Gluconacetobacter diazotrophicus PA1 5: one gene and its partner. The protein of the gene in region 1 interacts with the protein of each later gene in a pairwise test. Links are inferred from orthologs where the notes say so. Each region holds a gene or a part of one and is shown on either strand. Other genes may lie near its edges.

Evidence for each region.
Region 2: the proteins of tsaE (region 1) and GDI_RS17100 interact in binary tests that used the Escherichia coli proteins (3 or more experiments, as listed by UniProt). The link is inferred for Gluconacetobacter diazotrophicus PA1 5 from one-to-one orthologs.

What each region holds. Positions count from the first base shown.
Region 1 is NC_010125.1:719,561-727,927, forward strand. What follows is about bases 3,454-6,397. They hold tsaE (tRNA (adenosine(37)-N6)-threonylcarbamoyltransferase complex ATPase subunit type 1 TsaE), read left to right. Parts: upstream 3,454-4,681; coding sequence 4,682-5,113; downstream 5,114-6,397. Other genes in these bases: GDI_RS03385 (NAD(P)/FAD-dependent oxidoreductase), read right to left, coding at 3,504-4,529; GDI_RS03395 (nucleotidyltransferase family protein), read left to right, coding at 5,110-5,880; addB (double-strand break repair protein AddB), read left to right, coding at 5,877-6,397. Also shown: GDI_RS03365 (ammonium transporter), read right to left, coding at 1-160; GDI_RS03370 (P-II family nitrogen regulator), read right to left, coding at 214-552; GDI_RS03375 (D-amino acid dehydrogenase), read right to left, coding at 954-2,210; alr (alanine racemase), read right to left, coding at 2,207-3,370; more of addB, read left to right, coding at 6,398-8,367. UniProt on the Escherichia coli protein: Required for the formation of a threonylcarbamoyl group on adenosine at position 37 (t(6)A37) in tRNAs that read codons beginning with adenine.
Region 2 is NC_010125.1:3,694,854-3,703,186, forward strand. Bases 25-2,934 are described here. They hold GDI_RS17100 (TrmH family RNA methyltransferase), read left to right. Parts: upstream 25-996; coding sequence 997-1,872; downstream 1,873-2,934. Other genes in these bases: GDI_RS17090 (recombinase family protein), read left to right, coding at 95-661; GDI_RS17105 (Ig-like domain-containing protein), read left to right, coding at 1,954-2,397; GDI_RS17110 (GFA family protein), read left to right, coding at 2,422-2,865; GDI_RS17115 (amidase), read right to left, coding at 2,884-2,934. Also shown: more of GDI_RS17115, read right to left, coding at 2,935-4,485; GDI_RS17120 (alpha/beta hydrolase family protein), read right to left, coding at 4,482-5,363; GDI_RS17125 (pentapeptide MXKDX repeat protein), read right to left, coding at 5,617-5,913; GDI_RS17130 (molybdopterin-dependent oxidoreductase), read right to left, coding at 6,020-6,769; GDI_RS17135 (cytochrome b/b6 domain-containing protein), read right to left, coding at 6,766-7,389; peptide-methionine (R)-S-oxide reductase MsrB, read left to right, coding at 7,542-8,006; peptide-methionine (S)-S-oxide reductase MsrA, read left to right, coding at 8,185-8,333. UniProt on the Escherichia coli protein: Specifically methylates the ribose of guanosine 2251 in 23S rRNA.

The DNA of each region.
Region 1 (8,367 bases):
TGCGGACCATGCCGCCATAGAACAGGGCCAGGCCCGGCACGGTCATCATCAGCACCAGCGCGGTGCTGGTCAGCATCCAGGCGGTATCGCCGGTGTTGATCGGGGGAGGAGGGGCCGGATCGGCGGCGGATGCGATCGACGGGGCGGCCAGCAGGGCCATCGCGGCGGCCGGGGCCGCCAGCGTCAATCGTCTGAAGCAGGAATTTGACCCGTTCACAAGGCAATCTCCCCGGTTTCATTCGTACGGATACGAATGGCCTGTTGCAGTTCAAGAACAAACATCTTGCCGTCCCCGATCGTGCCGGTATGGGCGGCGGCACGAATGGTATCGAGCGCCTGATCCAGCATCGAATCGGCCACCGCGACTTCGATTTTCACTTTTGCCACGAACTGGATCTGATATTCCGCGCCGCGATAGATCTCGGTCTGTCCCTTCTGGCGGCCATATCCTTTGACTTCGGTAACGGTCAGTCCCTGGATGCCGATGGTGCCCAGGGCTTCGCGGACATCGTCGAGTTTGAATGGCTTGATAATGGCTATAATGAATTTCATGTCTTCCTCGCAGGCGAATATGTCTCCAGGAAAGCTGCGATGCTTGCATTCGCCAAAACGTTTCGACGCAAGATCGTTCTGAAGCCGCTACCGGATTTCCATGTCGTCAAAAAACCGTCGTGCAACAAAAAAGTGATGGGATGACGACAACCATGTCGTCATCAGGCGTTTCGGAAAATCCGAATGATGGACGCCGGTCCATCAAACGCATCCGGAAACGCTGGTTGCATCGATTGTGAAATAAAAAAGGCATGGTGTGGGGCCGCGACCCGATTTAGGGCGCGTACCGCATGAAAACCTGCCCAGCCTGAACACATACAGTAATGAAAGCCGTTTGACTTGGGCGATACAGCCCCCTGCCTTGGGGCGGGCAGGGGGCGACCGGCGCGGATCGCGATCCTTCAGGAAGCGTAGCGGTCGATCGACAGGTCCAGGTGTGGAATGTTCGGCCGCCGGCCGGCGATCAGGTCGGCCAGCATGTGTCCGGACCCGCAGGCCATGGTCCAGCCCAGGGTGCCGTGGCCCGTATTCAGCCACAGATTGCGGAAGCGTCCCGACGGGCCGACCACCGGGGTGCCGTCCGGCGTATTGGGGCGCAAGCCGGTCCAGTAGGTGGCGCGGCCCAGGTCGCCGCCGCCGAACAGGTCCGAAAAGGAGAGTTCCAGCGTTTCGCGCCGGTCGGGGCTCAGCCGCAGATCGTATCCCGTCAGTTCCGCGGTGCCGCCGATGCGGATACGGTCGCCCAGCCGGGTCATGGCGACCTTGTACGTCTCGTCATTCACGGTCGAGACGGGGGCCCGATCCGGGTCGGTCAGGGGCACGGTCAGGGAATAGCCCTTGACCGGATAGACCGGCAACCGGATTCCCATCGGCCGCAGCAGCAGCGGCGAATAGCTGCCCAGCGCCACGACGTATGCATCGCCCGTCATCCGGCCGGTGGACGTGCGGACGCCCAGGATCTCGGACGCGCTGGCATCCAGCCCCTCGATGCCCGTCTCGTAGTGGAAGGTGACGCCCAGTTCTTCGGCCTTCTGCGCCAGGCGCTGGGTGAACATATGCGCGTCGCCCGATTCATCGCCCGGCAGGAACAGCCCCCCCTTCAGCAGATGCTGCGCGTGGGCCAGGCCGGGTTCGCGCCTGACGATGGCCGCCACGTCCAGCAGTTCGTGCGGTACCTCGCTTTCGGCCAGCAGGCGCATGTCCTCATGCGCGTGCTCCAGCTGCGCGTCGGTGCGGAAAAGCTGGATCAGGCCGCGCTGGCGGTCGTCATAGGTGATGCCGGTTTCCTCGCGCAGCGCCGTCAGGCAGTCGCGGCTGTATTCCGCGATCCGCAGCATCCGCGCCTTGTTGACGTCGTAGGCGTGCTCGGTGCAGTTCGTCAGCAATTGCGTCATCCAGCGGAACATCGCGAAATCGATGCGCGCGCGGATGACCAGCGGGCTGTGCTTCTGCAGCATCCAGCCCAGCGCCTTGCGCGGCAGGCCGGGCATGGCCCAGGGCGTGGAATAGCCGGGTGAGACCTGGCCGGCATTGGCGAAGGAGGTTTCCATCGCCGCCGCGGGCTGCCGGTCGACCACTTCGACCTCATGGCCCAGTTTCGCCAGATACCAGGCCGAGGTGACACCGATGACCCCGGCCCCCAGAACGATGACCTTCACCCGTTGCATCCTTTCCGCGACCGGTCGTCGCGATAGAGACGATGATACCGTGCGCCCAGCCCCGTCAGCAGTTCGTAGCCGATGGTTCCGGCGGCAGCGGCGGCGGAATCGATGGAATGATGCGGACCGATCAGGTCCAGCGCCGTGCCGGCGTCCAGGGGGGCGTCGCTGATGTCGGTTACGTCCACCGCCAGGCAATCCATGGAAATCCGGCCGATGATCGGCAGCTTCGCCGCCGGCCGTTCGGGCAGGACCGCATGGCCGTGGCCGCCCGCGGCGCGGGGAAATCCGTCGCCGTACCCCACCGCCAGCGTCGCGATCCGGCTGGGCCGGTCGGCGATGAAGGCTGCGCCGTATCCGACTGCCGTCCCGGGGCCGATCCAGCGCGTCTGCACGATGCGCGCCTGCAGGCGGACCACCGGCTGCATCGGATTCGGCCAGCCCGGCGTGGGATTGATGCCGTACAGCGCGGCGCCCGGGCGCACCATGTCGAAATGCCAGTCGCTGCCCATGAACAGGCCGGACGACGCGGCCAGGCTGGCGGGCGCCGCCGGCAGCCTGGCCCGCAGGCGCAGGAAGGCCGCGCGCTGCGCGTGGTTGGCGGGGTGGGCGGGTTCGTCGGCGCAGGCCAGGTGGCTCATGACCAGCAGCGGCGTGATCCCGGCCAGGGAACCGTCCCGCGCCGCCAGGGCATCCACATCCGCGTCCGACAGGCCGAAGCGTGACATGCCGCTATCGACCTGCAGCGCGGCAGGCAGGTCCCTGCCGGCCTGCCGGGCCAGGTCGCGCCAGCGCGCGATCTGTTCCAGGCTGTTCAGCACCGGCACCAGTCCGTGTTCGTGCAACGCGGCTTCGGTGCCCGGCATGGCGCCGTTCAGGACGAAAATCGTGGCATCCGTGCCCAGCAGGGGCCGGATGGCAGCCCCCTCGGCCAGGTGCGCGACGAAGAAGGTATGGCACCCGGCTTCCGCCAGGACGGGCACGATGCGGGCCGCGCCCAGCCCGTACGCATCGGCCTTGACCGCCGCGCCGCATATCGTGCGGGGACCGACCCGGTCGCGCAGGATGCGGTAATTGGCGGCGACCGCGTCCAGATCGATCGTCAGGATGCCCCCCGTCCAGGCCGAAGGGGCGGCGGGCATCGGGTCCGCGGTCAGCATGGCGGGCAGGACCGCCGGTACGGCATCGTCTGGCGCGGGCTGGAACGCATCGCGGACTCCGGATGGGGGTCAGCGATGATATAACAAATTCACCCGACAGCAACAGTGTGGCGTAACAGAGACAGGAACGATGCTAGATCCGATCGGGTACGCCCTTGCTGGTGGAATATTCGAAATGCAGCGCCGTGTCGGGGCGCACGATCGGGTGGATGGCATGGGCCGCCATCGCGCCCTCGCTGAAGCCTTGCAGGATCAGCTTCAGCTTGCCGGGATAGGCCGCGACGTCGCCGACCGCGAACACCCCGGGCAGGGTGGTTTCGCAGCTCGAAGGCACGACGGGGATCGTGCTGCGGATCGAATCCATCCCCCAGTGCGCGATGGGGCCCAGGTCGGTGGACAGGCCGAAGAACGGCAGCAGGCGGTCGGCGGGCAGGATGCGGGTGTCGCCGTCCAGCGTCGCGACCTCGACCCCTTCCAGCGCGCCGTCCGTGCCGCGCAGGCCATGAAGCTGATAGGGCACGATCTTCTCGATCCGGCCGGCGGCCACGGCCTCGTCCAGCTGGCGCAGGCTTTCGGGGGCGGCGCGAAAGCGGTCGCGGCGATGGACCAGCCAGATCTTCTCGGCCTCGTCCTTCAGCGCCAGGGCCCAGTCTATGGCGGAATCGCCACCGCCCGCGATCACGATGCGCGTGCCCGCGAAATCCGCGCGGCGGCGGACGTAATACTGCACCGCCCCCGTGGCCTCGAACCCGTCCAGCCCGGCCAGCGGCGGCCGGTTGGGCCCGAAGGCGCCGGCCCCGGCGGCGATGATGACGGCGCGGGCGTGAATCGTCTCGCCCCGGTCGGTGCCTAGCGTGAAGGCGCCGCGATGGCCGCTCAGCCGCTCCACCCGCCGGCCCAGCAGGCGCGGTACGTCGAACGGCGCGATCTGCTGTTCCAGTCCCTCGATCAGCGCGGCGCCGGCGATCGCGGGATGGCCCGGGATGTCATAGATCGGCTTTTCCGGATACAGCGCGGCGCATTGCCCCCCCACGCAGTCCAGCGCGTCGATCAGCAGGCTGTCCAGCTTCAGCATGCCGCATTCGAACGCGGCGAACAGGCCGGCGGGGCCGGCGCCGATGATGGCGACATCCGTCGTCAGGGTAGGGGCGTCCGTCATGGGTCCAGATCCGTCTTTCCACGCTGCTGCGATGAATGGCATGGGTTGTGCGGCCTCGCCGGGCGGAGTGCAAGTCGCCGTCTGCGCGGAACGAGGTCTTGTGCGCCCGCCGGGCCGGCGGGCACAATGCGGGCATGGAAGCCCAATCCGTCATGCTGCCCACACAGGAGGCGACCGAGGACCTGGCGCGGCGTATCGCGTCCGTCGCGACACCGGGCGACGCGATCCTGCTGTCCGGCGTGCTGGGCGCGGGCAAGAGCGTGTTTTCCCGCGCCTTCCTGCGCGCCGCCTGCGCGGATCCGGACATGGAGGTGCCCAGCCCCTCCTACACGCTGGTCCAGGTCTATGACACGCCACGGGGCCCGATCGCGCATTTCGACCTGTGGCGCCTGTCCGGGCCCGACGCCGTGCACGAACTGGGCTGGGACGATGCGTGCGAGGGGATCGTGCTGGTCGAATGGCCCGACCGGCTGGGCGCGCTGGCGCCCGCCGACGCCCTGCGGATCGACCTGGAGGTGCTGGAGGACGGCGCGCGCCGCGCGTGCCTCACGGGCTGGGCCGACCGGCCGGTGCCGGCGCCATGAGCATTCCGATGCCGGCCCGGGCCATGATGTTCGCCGCCGGGCTGGGCGGGCGGATGCGCCCGCTGACCGACCGGACGGCCAAGCCTCTGCTGACGGTGGACGGGCGCAGCGTCCTGGACCATGTGCTGGACCGGCTGGAGGCGGCCGGCGTGGCCGAGGCGGTGGTGAATGCCTGCTGGCAGGCCGACCGGGTAGCGGAGTCCATGCAGGCGCGCGCCGGAACCGGGCAGGGACCGCGCGTCACCCTCCGGCGCGAGGATGCGCTGATTGAAACCGGCGGCAGCGCCGGCGCGGCCCTGCGCGACGGCGCGCTGGGGGACGGCCCGTTCTTCCTGCTGAACGGCGATTCGATCTGGCTGAACGGTCCGGTTCCCGCCCTGCGCCGGCTGGCGGATGCGTTCGATCCCGCGCGCATGGATGCACTGTTGCTGCTGGCACGGACCAGCCTGGCGGTGGGCGAGGTCGGGCGGGGCGATTTCGTGCTGGAGTCCGGCGGCCTGTTGCATCGTCCGGCATCGGGGGCGGTGACGCCCTATGTCTTCACCGGCGTGCAGATCGCCGGCCCGGCGCTGTTCGCCGCGGCCCCGTCCGGGGCGTTCAGCCTGAACCTGCTGTGGGACGCGGCGATCGCGCGCGGACGGCTGTACGGCATCGTGCATGATTCCGTCTGGTGCCACCTGTCGCGGCCCGAGGACCTGCCCGCCGCGACGCGCGCCCTGCGGATGGCACGCGATCCCTACGGAACGGACCAGGACGTCGTCGTATGAGCGATGTCGTCACCATCCCGCCGCATGTGCCTTTCCTGGACGCGGTCGCGACCCGGTGGATGGCCGAAATCGCGGACGATCCGCAGCGCAGCGGCGACGGGCTGATTCTGCTGCCCAGCCGCCGCGCCGCCCGCGCCTTGACCGAGGCCTTCCTGCGCCATGCCGATGGCCGGCCCATGCTGCTGCCGCGCATCGCCCCCATCGGCAGCCTGGACGAATCCGCCCTGGCCCTGTCGGGGCAGGAGGCGCTGGACCTGCCGCCCGCCGTCGAACCGCTGCGCCGGCTGGCGACGTTGACGCGTCTGATCCTGCAGGCCGGCGATGCCTTCGGCGATGTCCGCACCATCGACCAGGCCTGGCCGCTGGCCCAGGCCCTGGCGGACCTGATGGACGATGCCGAATGGGCGGAATGCGATCTGGCGGAGCGCCTGCCGGCGGCGGCCGAGGGCGATTTCGCCGAACATTGGCACCTGACCCTGCGTTTCCTGTCGATCGTGACCGGGATCTGGCCCGCCTGGCTGGCCGAGGAGGGGGTCATGAATCCCGCCGCCCGGCAGGTCGCCCTGCTGCACGCCCAGGCCCGGCGGTGGCACGCCTCTCCCCTGCCGGGCGGCGAGCGGCTGTGGGCCGTGGGCTTCACCGACGCCATGCCGTCGGTCCTGGCCGTGCTGGACGCGGTGCTGGCTATGCCGGGCGGGCGGCTGGTGCTGCCCGGTGTCGATCTCTCGCTGGACGAGGCGACGTGGACCGCTCTGCCGGACGGCCACCCGCAGGCCGGCATCGCCCGGCTGTTGGCGGGCGTGGGCCGGAACCGCGCCGACCTGGCGCAATGGGGCGATCCGTCCGGTGACGCAGGTTCGGGTGACGCGGGTGCCGCCTGCCCGGTGGACCGGGGCGCGGTACTGGCCCGTGCCCTGCTGCCGGCGGCGGCATTGGGCGAATGGCTGCGGGACACCACGCCGGTCGCGATGGACGGACTGTCGGTCCTGCGCGCCGCCGACCAGCAGGAGGAAGCGGCGGCCATCGCGCTGCTGCTGCGCCAGGCGATCGCGGAACCGGGGCATCGCGCCGCCCTGGTGACGCCCGACCGGGGCCTGGCCGGCCGGGTCGCGGTGGAACTGGCGCGCTGGGGCGTGGTGGCGGACGACAGCGCCGGCGAACCGCTGGGGGCCACCCCGCCCGCGATCTTCCTGCGCCTGGTGGTGCAGGCCGCGACCGGCGGATTGTCGCCCGTCGCCCTGCTGTCGCTGCTGAAACATCCGCTGGCGGCCTGCGGCCTGTCGCCCGGGGCCTGCCGTGCCTCGGCCCGCCTGCTGGAACGCGCGCTGCTGCGCGGACCGGCGCCTCGGCCCGGAATCGACGGGCTGCGCGATCGCCTGGCCGTGGCGCGCGACGACGCGCATGGCGCACTGGCCGACCGGCCCGACGCGCCCGAGGACCTGGCCGGGTTCGTCGACCGGGTAGAACGATGCCTGGCGCCGCTGCTGACCCTGGTCGCGGCGCCGGCCCCGGGGCCGGTCGCCGACCTGCTGGCCGGCCTGGTCGAAGCCGCCGAGGCACTGGCCACCACCGACGACCGGGCCGGGGCGGACCGCCTGTGGGCGGGCGAGGACGGCAACGCGCTGGGCCAGCACCTGGCCGCGCTGATCGCGTTCTGCGACGTGCTGCCGGCGCAGGGGGCGACGATCCTGGATGGCCTGCTGGCGGCCTCGATGGCTGGCCAGACCGTGCGTTCGCGGCGCGGCCTGCGCGGACGGGACGCCACGGCGCTGCATCCGCGCATCTTCATCTGGGGCCTGATGGAAGCCCGGCTGCAGGCTGTCGAGACGATGGTGCTGGGTGCGCTGGTCGAAACCGTATGGCCCCCCGCGACCGATCCCGGCCCGTGGATGAGCCGTCCGATGCGTGCCCGCGTGGGTCTGCCCTCGCCGGAACGCGCGATCGGGCAGGCGGCGCATGATTTCGTCGCCTGCGCCTGCGCCGCCCCGCGGGTCGTGCTGTCGGTCCCCGGCCGGCGCGACGGCGCGCCCACCGTGCCCGCGCGCTGGCTGGTGCGGCTGGATGCCTTCCTGGCGGGACGGGACCAGGCGCTGGCCGCGCACCCGGCCCTGTCCTGGCTGTCGCGGCTGGACCGGCCGGTGGATGCGCCCCGCCCGGTCGCCCCGCCACGGCCCCGCCCGCCCCTGGCCGCCCGGCCGCGCGCCCTGACCATCACCGAGATCGAAACCTGGATGCGCGACCCCTATGCCATCCATGCGCGCCATATCCTGGGCCTGCGCCGGCTGAAGGAGATCGAGGAACCGGCGGACGCCGCCGACTACGGCACGATCGTCCATGCGGCGCTGGACCGCTGGTTCCGCCAGCCGGTCGAGAGGCGATCGGCGGCGGGCGAGGCCGGGTTGCGCGCGACCTTCGCCGAGGAACTGGCGGCCGCCCGCCTGCGTCCGGCGCTGGCCGCCTGGTGGGCGCCGCGCCTGGCGCGGATCG
Region 2 (8,333 bases), 3.0 Mb from region 1 along the record:
GGCTTGCCCCAGCGGAACATTCGAAGCGGAACAGATTTGTGTTCCAATAAAATACCGTTTGATGTTTTGGAACAGATCGCCGAAGGAACAACCCATGCGGATCGGATACGCGCGAACCAGCACGACGGATCAGGAGGCAGGGCTGGCCGCCCAGCGGAGGGACCTTGAAGCATTCGGTTGCGACTGGCTGTTCTCGGAGCAGGTGTCGGGCACCCTCACCGTCAGGCCGGAACTGGAAGCGGCCATCGACTATCTGCGCCGGGGTGACGCGCTGGTGGTGTGCAAGCCGGACCGCCTGGCGCGATCAACGGCCGACCTGCTGGCGTTCGTGGAGCGCATCAAGGCCAAGGGGTGCGAACTGGTCATTCTGTCGATGGGCGGCCAGACGCTGGATACCAGCAGCCCGACCAGCAAGCTGATGCTGTCGATGCTCGCGGCGGTCGCCGAGTTCGAGCGTGACCTGATGCTGGAGCGGCAACGGGAAGGGATCGCCAAGGCCAAGGCGGAAGGGCGCTATCTGGGGCGGAAACCCACCGCGCGGGCACAGGCCGAAGAGGTCCAGAAGCTGGCAGCGGAGGGGGTCAGCCCCACCGAGATCGCCAAGCGGCTGGGGATCGGGCGGACGTCCGTCTATCGGTGCCTGGGAAAGGTCGCAGCCTGACGATTGTCCGCAGGCGTCCGTGGCCGTCCCTGGCAAGCCCCGTTTCTAAGAGGGGTAGCAAGAGGGGTAAATTTCCGACCTCTAGCCTAATATTCTGATTTTACAGCGTGTTTTTAATTGAGATGGTGGAGGGGGTTGGATTCGAACCAACGTAGGCGCACGCCAGCGGATTTACAGTCCGCCCCCTTTAGCCACTCGGGCACCCCTCCGTGTGGGAAGGGTGGTTAAGGCTATCCGCGGGGCATGTCAATGCCCTGTCTCCATATCGTGTCGCAACGGCGTGACGGGGGCGGTGGTTCGGCCTATATCGGGGCCATGCGCACCCGCCCCCCGCGTTGTCCCGACGCACGATCCACCCCGCGTTCGCCCGGTCGGGCGGAAACAAGAAGGCCCCCACGACCCGGGCTTCGCCCCCGGCCTCGGGTACATCCCCGGGCGCGGCCCCGGGCCGCCAGGGGCGGCGCGGCGGCGGCGCGGCACGCGGCGGCCCCCCGCGTGGCACCTACTGGCTGTACGGGCTGCATCCCGCGCTGGCGGCGCTGGGCAACCCGGAACGCCGCATCCGCCAGATCCTGGCGACCGAGGACGGCGAGGCCGCGCTGCGCGAGCGCCTGAATGCTCCCCTGCCGATGCAGCCCCACCGCACCGATCGCGCCCGGCTGGAATCGCTGTGCGGGCGCGACGCCGTTCACCAGGGAATCGCGGTCCTGGCCGATGCGCTGCCGTCGCTGGCGATCGAGGACGTGACCGGGCGGCCCGGCCCCCTTCTGCTGCTGGACCAGGTGACCGATCCGCGCAATGTCGGCGCCATCCTGCGCTCCGCCGCCGCCTTCGGCGCCGCCGCCGTGGTGGTGATGGAACGCAACGCGCCGGACGAGACCGGTGCCCTGGCCAAGGCCGCGTCGGGGGCGCTGGAAATCGTGCCGCTGGGTGCGGTGGTGAACCTGGCCCGCACGCTGGACGCGCTGAAGAGCCTGGATTTCTGGGTCGTGGGGCTGGATGCCGGCGGCGGAATACTGGACGGCACCAGTTTCGGCCAGCGGCGTGTGGCGCTGGTCCTGGGGGCCGAGGGCGACGGGTTGCGCCGCCTGACCCGCGAGCATTGCGACGAAATCGCCGGACTGGCGATGCCCGGCGACATGGAAAGCCTGAACGTCTCCAACGCCGCCGCCGTCGCCCTGTACGAACTGATACGGCGCGGAAAGGCATAATCTTAAAATCGCGCTTACCCCGCTGACCTCGCCGCCGGTCCGTGGCACGGTCTGCCGATGCAGCAGAGATGGAGATCCGGAATGAAGCCTGCCCTGCCCATTCTCCTCGCAGGGTGCGTCCTGCTCGCCGGCTGCGCGGATACAGGTAGCGAACAGGACGGCGCCCGCTCTCATGGTCTGGCCAACAATGCCCACTATGTCCGCGACTTCACGGTCGCGGCCGGGCACCCCGGCCTGCTGGGCAACTGGTTCTCGCTGAATCCGGATTGTTCGCTCGCCGGCTATCCCACCGTGCGGCTGCTGTCGCCGCCCGCCCACGGCACCGTCAGCATTGCGCAGGGGTCGTTCTATTCCGACTATCCGGCCGGCAACCAGCGCCGGGCCTGCAACACCGAACCCCGACCGGGCGTCCAGGCCGTCTATACCCCCGCCCCCGGCGCCATCGGCCCGGACGAGGCCACGATCCAGGTCATCTTCCCGCGCGGCCGCGCCTGGACCACCACCTTCCACGTCACGATCCAGTAGGGAGCGACAAGGGGAACGGGCCTCATGACGGAAAACCCACCCACGCTGAACGGCAGTTGCCTGTGCGGCGCCGTGACCTATCGCATCGACGGGGCGCCGCTGGATTTCGTGCTGTGCCATTGCGGCCGCTGCCGCAAGACGACGGGGTCGTCCTTCGCCGCCAACCTGATCGCCCGGCCCGCCGACCTGACCTGGACCTCCGGGCATTCGACCACGGGCGGGCACGCGACCACGGGGCAGCCGGACGGCGTCGCGCGCTGGGACCTGCCGACGGCCGCCAGCTTCGCCACCGCGACCTGCCGCGTCTGCGGCACGCCGGTCCCGCATGCGACCCGCAACGGACGGCTGATGATCGTTCCGGCCGGCACGCTGGATTGCGACCCGGGCCTGACGCCGCGCCGGCAGATCTTCACCGCATCCAAGGCCGGCTGGTGCATCGATGTCGAGGACCTACCCGCCGAATCGTGACCGGACGGGCCGCCCGGATCACCGGTCGCCGGCCTGTGCCGTGGCCTGCACCGGGGCCGAAGCCTGTTCGAACCCGTAGCCCAGGGCCAGCAGCGTGGCCTCGGACCACGCGGGACCGATGAAGGACAGTCCGACCGGCAGCCCCCGCACCTGCCCCATCGGCACGCTGAGGTGCGGATAGCCCGCGACCGCCGCCAGCGACCCGGCCCCCGTCCCATCCCCGGGGCGGTCGCCCAGCACCGGGTCGGTCATCCAGGCCGGCCCGATCGTGGGCGCGACCAGCGCGTCCAGATGATCATGCGCCAGCATCGCATCGATCCCCTGCGCCCCCGCCAGCCGCCGCGCCGTGTCGCGCGCGGTCGTATAGGCGGGGTCGGACAATGCCGGCGCGTCCTGCGCCCGTTCGAACAGATCCTGCCCGAACCAGGGCATTTCCCGATCGGCATGCGCGCGGTTGAACGCGATCAGCGCCGGCAGGTCACGCACCGTCACCGCCGCCGGGGTATGGGCCAGATAGGCGTTCAGCCCGGCGCGAAATTCGGACAGCAGGACGGTCAGTTCCGGCCCGTCGATCGCGGAGGAATCGAAGGCGGGAATATCGACCAGGATCGCGCCCCCGTCGCGCAGCCGCGCCAGCGCCGCCTCGAACAGCACCCGCACGTCCGGATTGCCGCCCTGGGCGAAGCGTATCACCCCGATGCGCCGGCCCCGCAGCGCGTCGGGCCGCAGGCCGGCCAGATAGTCCGCATGATGCCGGTCGGCCGCCGCCGTCGCCGGATCGTCCGGGTCCGATCCCGCGATGACGCCCAGCAGCAGGGCGGCGTCGCGCACCGTGCGCGTCAGCGGCCCCGCCGTGTCCTGGCTGGCGGAAATCGGCACGATCCCGCTGCGCGACACCAGCCCGACGGTGGGCTTCAGCCCCACGATCCCGTTGACCGAGGCCGGGCATGTGATGGACCCGTCGGTTTCCGTGCCGATCGCGGCAGGGGCCAGCCCGGCCGCCACCGCGACGGCGCTGCCCGCGCTGGACCCGCATGCGGTCCGCGCCCGGTCATGGGGATTGTGCGTCAGGCCCCCCACCGCACTCCATCCGCTGCTGGCGTGGGCCGAGCGGAAATTGGCCCATTCCGACAGATTGGCCTTGCCCAGCACGATCGCCCCCGCCGCGCGCAGCAGCGCAATCACCGGCGCATCGCGATGCGAGACATTGCCCGCCAGCGCCAGCGACCCCGCCGTGGTCGGCAGGTCGTCCCGCGTTTCGATATTGTCCTTCACCACGATCGGCAGGCCGTAAAGCGGCCCCGGCACCCGCCGCATCCGCGCCAGCGCGGCGGCCTGCTGCGCCGCATCGGGGTTCAACGCCAGGATCGCATGCAGCCCGCCGGGCCCCGCATCGACCTGCGCGATACGCGCGCTGTAGCGGCGCACCAGGTCATCGGGCGCCAGCCGCCCGGCATGCATGTCCGCCACCAGACCGGCGGCGCTGTCGGGCGCGGCCCGCGACAGGCCGGGCGCGCAGACCGCCAGCGTTGCGGCCAGCGCCGCGACAGGTCCCGTTTTTTTCGGAAGACGAAAACGCGAGAAGACTTCGGTACCCGACACAGCGCCCCTGGATGTCATTTCTGGAACTGCCCCAACCATGTCACCAGCAGGCCGGCCAGGGCAATCCGCGCATCGGAAAAGCTGTGGTCGGTATCCAGCGTCCGGGCTTCCAGATGTGTCGCACCATCCTGCCGCGCGGCCCGGGCGGCGGCGGCGGACATGAAGCCGATCCCGCGCGTCGTGCCGATCAGCGCCAGGGGCCGCCCGGACAGCGCCGGCATAGTCGCGACCAGATCCAGCGACGGACCGGCATGCGCCACCTCGGCCATGATCTGGTCCGCGCTGGTGCCCGTCAGCGGCGGCAGGTCCCCGCGCACTTCACCGACCAGGAACGCCTCGCGCTTTTTGGGGTCGGAAAAGCCGCGGCCGATCGCGGCAAAATCGGCCGGATCGATCAGGAAGGCGCCGATAACACGCGGATCGTCCGCAGCGGTCCGCGCGGCGACGATCCCGCCCAGACTGTGCCCGGCGACGGCTATCCGCGACGGGTCGATGGCGAATTGCGCGATCACCTGCGGCCGGCGCAGATACGCCAGCGCGCTGGCGGCATCCTGCACGCAATGGTCAAAGGAAAAGCGGCCGGGACTGTCCCAGGACCCCCGATAATGGAACGTCAGAACATTCCACCCCGCACGCCGCGCCGCCTGCGCCAGGTCCAGATTCTGCTCGTTGCCGGGAAAGCCATGGAGCAGCAGCAAGGTCGGATGCGACCGCGCACCGGCCGCGCTGTACATCACCGCATTCAGCGCGCCGTCCCCCGACGGGATGACGAAGGCGGTCATCGCCGCCGGATGCGCGTGATCGACGGGCGGATCGGTGGTCACCGCAGCGGGCGGCGGCGCCGCCAGCGCCATGACGGGCGCCACGAGCAGAAGCGAAAACAGCATCCGTCGCATCAGTACACTCCATCCCCAGGCATAAGCAGCCTGCCTCCGACCCGAGGCAGGCGATGATCGAGAAAAAAAACTGACGCCGAACGATTTTTTTTCATCGCGCGGTGCGGAAGCTTTTCTCCTGACAGCCCTTTCCCGCCGGGTATTCACCCTATACTGCGGTCGAGATGGAGTAAATACTTCGAAAGAATCGGTAGCGTGCAGGAAACGAGGTTCTCCCGCGCCCGCCCGCCAACCGGGAAAACGCGCCAGCCTGTCAGTTGGGCCTGGACATGCCGTTTTCATGCGACGGCGCCATCATCATGCCGTCATGGCTCATCGACTCTCCGGACATCGCATTCTTCTCCATGCCGTGGCGGGTCGTGTCCGCATGTTTCCGCATGGCGTCTTGGGACATGGCATTCGGTGCCATTTTGTCATGCGACATGGCATTCCTGGCCATGCCGTCATGCGCCATCGCATCGCGCGACATGCTGTCCTGCGCGACTGCCGTACCGACGACGGCGATATTGGACCATATTGCGGCGGCGACCATGAGATGACGAATGGACATGAAGCTTGCTCCCTGATTGAAAAAATCTGCATGGAGACGGACATTTCCGTCCCACTGTTTTGTTCTTCGCCCGTACGGGTCCGAAGGTTACAGAGAGCGAATTATTTTACGATCCGCCGAACCAGTCATACCCCTGATCCTCCCAGTAGCCGCCGGGAAAGCGGTTCGTGACAGTGATCGCCGCCAGATATTTCGGATTCTTGTAGCCCAGCTTGGTCGGGATCCGGACCTTCATGGGGGCGCCATAGGCCGCCGGCAGCGCGGCATCGTCGAAATCCAGTACCATGATGGTCTGTGGATGCAGGGCCGTCGCCATGTCGATGCTGGTCGAATAATCGTCGAAACAATGAAAATCGACGTATTTCGCCCGCAGATCGGCCCCGACATGCTGCAGGAACACCGAAAGCGGCACGCCGGACCAGCAGCCGATCGCGCTCCATCCCTCCACGCAGATATGACGCGTGATCTGACGCTTCTGCGGCAAGGCGCGGAACCGCGCGAGCGACCAGGGACGCGTGTCCGTGACCAGACCCGACACCTCCAGGCGCCATTGCGCCGGATCGACCGTACGCACCTCATCCTGCCCGTAATAGGCATTGAACGGGAAAGGACGCGTGATCCGCGAGGCATCGAACTCGCGCGCCAGGCGATGCCGGCTGAACAACAGCGCCTGCGCGCGATCGGTAAAGTTCATCACCCGCGCGAGCGCACGTTCGACCGCAGGTTCGTCATCCAGCACGCAGCCCGACAACATGGCAAGCCCCCCGAGCGACACCATGCCCTTCAGCATCAGTCGACGCTCCAGGCGGCGCAATTCCGGCGCGATGGCCGCGCGATCCAGGTCCGGCCGCTTCATCGGGCTGCCTCCGAATCATGCGGCACTGGTCTGCGGCCGAACACCATGCCGAACAGGGTCGACGGCACGATCAGGGCAAGCACCACGTGGACGATCAGGAACCCGACGATCAACGCCATCATCGTGAAGTGAACCCGGCGCGCGATGTCGTAGCCGCCGAACAGCCAGGTCAGCCATCCAAGCTGCACGGGCTTCCAGATCGAAAGGCCCGAGGCCACCGTCAGGGCGGCCACGATCAGCACGCCCGTATAGAGCAGCCGCTGTACCGCGTTGTACCGACCGGGCATGTGAGACAGCCGGAAGCGCAGCGCAAGACCCATGTCGCGGCCGATAGCGCGCACGCCCTGCGGTCGCAGGTCGCGCCGGAAATGGCCCGAGACGACGCCATACGCCACGTAGATGACACCTGCGCCCATCAGCGTCCACATCGCCGCGAAATGCCAGGCGATCCCGCCGGCAAGCCATCCCCCCAGGGTCATCCAGGGCGGAAAGGTGAACGGCAGGATGGGCGAGGCATTGTAGATCTGCCACCCGCTGCCGATCATGGCGAGCATCGACAGCGCGCCGATCCAGTGGGTGATCCTGATGACCAGCGCGGGCGTGCGGCGAGGTCGGGGCATCTGCGGGCCTCCTGGAACTGATGTCGGTCCGTTCGTCCCGCACCAGCAAACGGTTACAGGCTTGCGCAAAAAGATAGTCCGCCGCCGCTCGTAACCAATGGCCCCGGCACGCCGAAGAACCGGACATCCTGTCATCGTGAAGGAGCGGTTCCATGACCTCCCGCCGCCAGTTCTGCCTTGCCTCGGCCGCGTTCCTGCTGGCCGCGCGCCCCGGCCGCGCCGCGCCGCCCTATGCCGTCTCGCATTCGGATGCGGAATGGCGCCGCCTGCTGACGCCCGCGCAATACGACGTCCTGCGCCGGGCCGGCACGGAAATGCCGTGGTCCAGCCCCCTTCTGGGCGAGCATCGACCTGGCCGCTTCGCCTGCGCCGGGTGCGATACCGCCGCGTTCGACGCCGGCACCAAATTCGAAAGCGGCACCGGCTGGCCGAGTTTCTACCGCGCCCTGCCGCATGCCGTGCAGGAACGCGCCGACCATTCGCTCGGCATGGATCGGACCGAGGTGCTGTGCGCCACCTGCGGCGGCCATCTCGGCCATGTTTTCGACGACGGCCCGCCGCCTACGGGCCTGCGCTACTGCATGAACGGCGTCGCCCTGTCCTTCCACCCGGCCTGAGAGCCTGACCGAAAATGCGCGCTGGCGGCGATCCGACGCGCGTTTCCTGCGCTCCGGTGCTCACGGCCATCAAGGCCGCTCCGCTCCGGTGCTCGGGAACACACGCCGGGCGCGGCCTATCGGGCCGCTCTCGCTCACCAGCTCACATTTTCGGTCAGGCTCTGAGAGGACCAAAACCATGACACGGTCAGGACTACTCGGCATCTCGCTCATTGCCATGGGGGCGCTCGGCACGGCGTGCCATGCCGCGGACGCGCCGCTCGCCACGCGTCTGCCGCCGCCGGCAGCCGCCGAAGCGCCCGCGACGACCCATCGTGCCACCGCCGT